Regions from separate parts of the Paenibacillus sp. GXUN7292 genome, predicted to be linked through region 1. Evidence: riboswitches for the same ligand, from Rfam matches in the RefSeq annotation. Region 1 holds a riboswitch; the other holds the start of a gene.
The links. Region 1 has a riboswitch for cobalamin ahead of ACRRU2_RS18410 (ABC transporter substrate-binding protein). Riboswitches for the same ligand answer to the same signal wherever they lie in the genome.

Region 1 (3,212 bases):
CGTATAAGGATCTGCAAGCGGATTGCGCAGCACACCCTGGAAGCCCGCGCCTGCAAGGGCCAGAGCTGCTCCTACTAATACTGCAAGCAGAACTCTCGGCAGCCGCACCTTCGTAATGATGGCTACTTCAGCACCGCTAAAGCTGGAATTATCCATAGACAAGCCAAACATATAATGCACGAGTATGCGCCAGGCATCTTGAATCGAAATGCCCGCTGAGCCTAAAGAAAGGCTAGTAATAATAGAAACAGCAAGAAGGAGCAATGCTGCTCCTCCATACAAGTAAAGTTTTATTTTCATTTCGCTTCAAACAGCTCAGGGTGAACCGCAGCAGACATTGCCTGCAGGGCGTCTGCCAGACGCGGGCCAACTCGCGATACAAGATCCTCATTAATAGGGAAAATCGCTTTGTTTTTCACAGCTTCGATAGCATCCCAGCCAGATCTTGCTGCAATTCCATCCACCAGAGCGTTTGTATCCCCTCCGTAGCTTGAGAATAATATCACATCCGGATTATGCTTGATCACCATTTCATTGTCAGCTTCGAACCAGCCCTGCTGCTCAGCAGCAATATTGCTGCCGCCAGCTAGTGAAATCAGTTCATCGATAAACTCGCCGGAGCCAACTGTCCATCCATCAGAAACATCAAAGAAAACCGACTTTTTCGCTGCATCTTTAATTTTGTCTGTCACTTCCGATTTAACTGTAAGCATATGACCCGCTACTGCAGCAGCTTCGTTTTGTTTATTCATAATTTTACCGATTAATTCAATTTTCTGGGCAACTTCGTCATATGTTTTCGGATCCGTTGCATATACGTTAATATTTAAAGCTCTAAGCTGCTCTACTGCGGCAGTATTCATAGTAGAGGAGGCAAGCACCAAATCAGGCTCCAATGCAAGCACCGCTTCAATATTTGTTGTTACATCTCCCACCTTTGGTTTTTCCAGCGCCTCTGGCGGGTAGTTGCTGAAATCATCAACACCTACAACCTGCTCGCCTGCACCGATCGCATATAAAATTTCAGTCTCGCTGGACAAAATAGAAACAACCTTGGCAGGCGCTTTTTCAAACGTAAGCTCAAATCCAGTGCTGTCCTTAAGTGTCAAGGGATAGGCAGTCTCGGCCTCCTGCCCAGGAGTTGGTGAAGCCGTCGTCTCAGGCGTACTGGCAGCTGAACTGGATGAAGGCGTAGCGCTGGGCTGATTCGTACTGCCAGCTCCGCAGGCAGCCAGCATTGCTGTCATAATAACAGCTAGCAAGGACAGCAGCATTCGTTTATTGCATTTTTTATTTTTCCACATTGAACATCTCTCTCCTATTCTCTATATCTAGCTAAAACACAAAAAAACATTCCCAACAACAAGTGTCGGAAATGCCCGTGATTGCCTGCAGGATTTCTGCAAACAATGGATCCCCCGAACACCTCCCTAATTCCTCGTAGGCATAAGCGTCTTTTAAACAGGCAGGTATCCTGACTCAGCTTGAACGATCAGCGCCTTCCCAAGCAGCGGCTGCTCAGTGGCATTAACTGATGTTGACTTTCCAGCAAAGGCTGGTGTCCAGCATTACAGTGGCGGGTCCGTACCGGATTTGCACCGGTTTCCCAATTATGCTGACCGACGTAAGATAGCATCTCTGCGATCGATTAGCACCTGTTTAATTAAAATAAAATTGTCAGTAGTAACTATACACTTCAACCGCCTATTTGTCCATTCCCAACCATAAATCGAAAGGAGTGCGCTTATGAATAGAAAAGCATCACCCGCTCACTATTCATCTAAAGCAATTGTAATATGCCTGCCTATCGTAATCCTTATTTTCGGAGTTTTTTATTTTTTTCAAGATACATTGCATCCTTCTGCAAAAGAGGAAAGCCTGCCTGTTACTACCGAGCATCTTCAAGCTGACTTGCAGGCCATATGGACGGTTACACCAGCCCCGGCAAAAGTACTCACACCAAACACCTTTATTATCGAGCTTGCAGATAAGGATCAACTGCCGATCACAGGGGCCGAGCTGTCCGTGAAGCTCAGTATGATCGGCATGTTTTGCGGCGATATGAATTTCACGCTTCAAGAGCAGCAGCCCGGCACTTATATCGGAGAAGGCTACCCGCTAATGCCAGGCGACTGGCAGGCTAAACTCTCGATCAAGCTCGGACAAGAGAAACCGGTCACATTGTTCCGCGAAATTAAAGCGGTCCGCACTTTATAACATTTATCACTACCATAGCCATATCGCTATAGACGGAATAAGGCCATTAGCAGCTAGCCCGCGCATTATGGCAATGATTCCTATTAATAAAGCAGCGGCATTGCCGATTTTGCGCAGCAGGCTTCTATTTTTTCTAGTAATCAGCTTTGCTGCTGCCGCTGTCGCTGCCAGTACAGGAAAGGTAGAAAGGCCGAATAACAGCATAATAACAGCCCCCGAAACCATTGTGCCCGAAGCAGCCGCATTCATCTGCATCGCATAGGTCAGCCCGCAGGGCAGAAATCCGAAGGCAAAACCTGTTAAAGCAATATGCAGAGATTCCATATAGGCACTGCGCTCTGACCTTGGGGTCATTTGATGATGCAGCCTTGCAGACAAAGCCGCTAAAAATGGCAGCTGATTACGCCGCCATAGCCAAAGCAATATAAAAATACCGCCTATAATAGATGCTGCGCCTTGCAAGCCTGCTACCTTGCCTGCGACATTGAGGAAGGAACCAACAAGGCCCATCACCATTCCAAGCAGCGTATAGGAGGTTATTCTTCCCGCGTGATACAGCAGGCTCGCCCGCCATGCAGAAAAAGAGCTGTTAAGCGCAACCGTCGTTACAATCCCTCCGCACATGCCCATGCAATGGGGAGCTCCGAAAATACCTGTCAGCAATATTAGTCCCGCCTCATGCCATGTTATCATCATCCTTTCGCTGCTCCTTTGTATCTGCGATTCATTTGCAGCTTCAGCCGAAGCGCATTGCTTACAACAGAAATCGAGCTTAGCGCCATTGCAATTCCTGCCATCCACGGCTGCAGCAGACCTGCTATAGCGAGCGGTAGCATCAGCATGTTGTACAGGAAGGCAAAGCCCAAGTTCTGTTTCACATTCGCAATCGTCAATTTACTAACCGCAATTACGTCTGTAACTGCCTTAAGTCTAGAATAGAGCAGTGTAATATGTCCTGCATGCAAAGCCGCTGTCGTTCCGCTCCCCATTGCAAT
Region 2 (3,212 bases), on a different contig from region 1:
GTAACACATGTGTTTGTTAATGATCCTTCATCAGGCTATGGCTGCTTTATTGAATGGATGCTGCAGGACGCAGGCGTCCTTAAGCCAACCAAATCCGCCCTGGCTGAGCAAGTGCAGTATGCAGTTTAACTCTGCTTAATAAACAACAAAACTGTGACTTGCATCTTGATTAGTTGAACTTTCCTTCAACTAAACAAGCTGTTAGTCACAGTTTTGTTTATACTCGTTGCTAAATTGTGTTAAAATTAAACAGTTCCATATTTGTCATATGAAAAGGCTCTATTTGTCGAATGATTTCGAATGGAATCAGATCATGTAGCAAATTATTAATTATATCGAAATTACATAAAAAAATAAAGAAAAAAAATTTTCGACAGGAGGAATTCAATTAGTTATGTCGAAAACTAAATTCAGACAACCTAAGAGCGAGACATCAATATCATTTCGAGGGAGGATTACACTTTGCACAAGATCGAAGTATTGTTAGCAGATGACAACAGAGAATTTACTGGCTTGTTATCGGAATACATATCCGAACAAAGTGATATGAAGGTTTGCGGTGTTGCGTATAACGGTGAAGAGGTAATAAGACATTTGGAGCAGACACGTAATGTTCCAGATATTTTAATACTTGATATTATTATGCCTCATTTGGATGGATTAGGTGTTTTGGAAAAACTGCGTGAAATGAATTTGAGTCCAATGCCTAAGATCATTATGCTAACAGCATTCGGCCAAGAAAATATTACGCAAAAGGCCGTACAGTTGGGAGCTTCATACTATATTTTAAAGCCATTCGATATGGAAGTATTGGCTAATCGTATCCGTCAGCTTGTGGGAGTGCCTGCCCACTCGACTTCAGCGCAATTCAGCACTTCATCCACATCATTGAAATCCAATGTAGTGCCAATGGCAAAGGGCAAAAATCTGGATGCGAATATTACGAGCATTATTCACGAAATCGGCGTACCAGCGCATATTAAAGGTTATCAGTATCTTCGTGAAGCGATCACGATGGTATACAACAATATTGAAATTTTAGGAGCAATTACAAAAACGTTGTATCCAGCTATCGCCGAAAAATTCAAAACGACGCCGTCACGCGTCGAACGCGCCATTCGCCATGCGATCGAGGTCGCTTGGACACGCGGCAACATCGACAGCATCAGCCATCTGTTCGGCTACACCATCAACATCAGCAAGTCTAAACCAACCAATAGCGAGTTTATCGCAATGGTGGCTGATAAGCTGAGGATTGAGCATAAGGTGTCGTGAAAGGGTAAGAATTAAATATAACGCGAGAAGCAACAGACACTTCTTTATCGGAAATCCAATTCCGTTAAAGAAGTGTTTTTTATTTAAAGTATTTGATTGAATATCATTTTGTTCATGACAAACACAAACATATCATATATGATAAACAGACAATAAAAATATAAAAGCTTAAGGTGCCAGTAAGTAAAGTTGACTTTATTTAATTGGGTAAAAGGGAAGTGGGTGAGATTCCCACGCGGTCCCGCCGCTGTATAAGAGGAGTCTATGCTTAAATGCCACTGGGAAACTGGGAAGGCAGCATAGACGTTGATTCTTGAGCCAGAATACCTGCCTGAAAAGCTTCAGATCATTTTTCTACGAAGGATAGGAGGGTGTCTATTTTTGCATGCTTTTTTTGTAAGTGCAGTTTAGACCTCTTAACCTTCTGTTAAGAGGTTTTTTGAATTATAAGAATTTATAAGTTTTATCTATAAACTTGTTCTTATCATTCATCGGTATAGAGTAACAGGAGGAGTTTGAAAGAGATGAGAAAACAGAAGTGGTTATCGTGGCTGCTCATTGGCAGTTTGTTTGTTTCGGCGTTCTTGTTCCATGTATCGATAGCTTCTGCAAGTAAGGAACAGCAATCTACGTCTTCCATTAAAGAGCTGTATCGCGATTATGAACAAATTTCTGCTTGGGCATTAGAGGCTATACAACAAGCTACGGACAATGGCTTTGTCCAAGGCAGCGCAGGCAAGTTCAATCCGAAGAAGCCGATTACGAGAGCGGAGTTCACAAAGATTTTGGCAGCAATGCTAGACTTTGATGTGACCCCAGAACAAACAGGCTTTTTTACGGATGTAACGGACCAGGACTGGTTTGCTCCTTATGTAAACACAGCTTTTAATAAAGGCTTGATTACAGGCTACGCGAATAAATTCCAGCCTAATGCAACGATTACTCGTGAAGAAATGGCAGTTATAATCGCTAGAGCATTAGAGCTTGAATTTTCAAAATCCGCTAGTGTAATAAAAGATAGCAATAAAGTGTCAGAATGGGCAAAGCAAGCTGTTGAGGCAGTTACCGCACTTGGCATTATGACGGGCGATGCAGCTGGCTTTCATGCCAATCAAGCCGTTACTAGGGAAATGGCTGCTGTAGTTGCAGTTCGTGCATATGTATACAAGGAAGATTCAACAGCATTTCAAAAATCTTTGGAAATAGCAAAAATAACGGAGCAGTTGAAAAAAACGTCCAGCTTTTTACAAGCAGAAGTAACGAATCCTGTCATAGCAAGCGTTGGCGGCGATTGGACGATATTTGGGCTTGCTCGTTCAGGCATACCAATCGATGCGCAATATTATAGTCAATATGTTAAAAATGTAGAGCAATTTTTAATAGAGAATTCCAGCAAGCTCCATCATGTAAAATATACGGAGTATGGCAGAGTTATTCTTGCGTTAACCGCGATTGGAAAAGATATAACGAATGCTGCAGGCTACGATTTGCGCGAGCCGCTTGCAGATTTTGAAACTGTTATTAAGCAAGGAATTAATGGCCCAATCTTTGCGCTTATAGCTTTGGATAGTAAAAGCTATGACATCCCTGTAGCAGCAGGCGTTAAAAAACAAACGACCAGAGAGCTGCTGATTCAGTTTATTTTGGATAGAGAAGTGAATGGAGGAGGCTGGGCGCTTGGCAATAACCCATCTGAAGCGGATCCGGATATAACGGCAATGGCTATACAAAGTTTGACTCCCTACTATAAAAATAATGAGAAAGTCACAAAGGCTATCGATCGCGGTTTGTCTTGGCTATCAAATGTCCAGCATGCAGATGGTGGTTATGCCACCTGGGAAACTGTAAATTCGCAGAGCGTCGCTCAGGTAATCGTTGCTTTAACAGGCCTTGGCATTAACCCTGATCAAGACGTCAGATTTATTAAAAACGGAAAT

Region 2: another riboswitch for cobalamin. It lies ahead of ACRRU2_RS07305 (S-layer homology domain-containing protein); the one in region 1 lies ahead of ACRRU2_RS18410 (ABC transporter substrate-binding protein).

The regions. Positions count from the first base shown of each region.
Region 1 is NZ_JBOZWO010000024.1:2,592-5,803, reverse strand. Features, by position in the region: gene ACRRU2_RS18415 (FecCD family ABC transporter permease) at 1-300, opposite strand, end outside; gene ACRRU2_RS18410 (ABC transporter substrate-binding protein) at 297-1,304, opposite strand; cobalamin riboswitch at 1,448-1,674, opposite strand; gene ACRRU2_RS18405 (FixH family protein) at 1,747-2,217, shown strand; gene ACRRU2_RS18400 (sulfite exporter TauE/SafE family protein) at 2,227-2,913, opposite strand; gene ACRRU2_RS18395 (heavy metal translocating P-type ATPase) at 2,910-3,212, opposite strand, start outside.
Region 2 is NZ_JBOZWO010000005.1:196,068-199,279, forward strand. Features, by position in the region: gene spoIVB (SpoIVB peptidase) at 1-129, shown strand, start outside; gene spo0A (sporulation transcription factor Spo0A) at 463-1,275, shown strand; cobalamin riboswitch at 1,430-1,624, shown strand; gene ACRRU2_RS07305 (S-layer homology domain-containing protein) at 1,800-3,212, shown strand, end outside.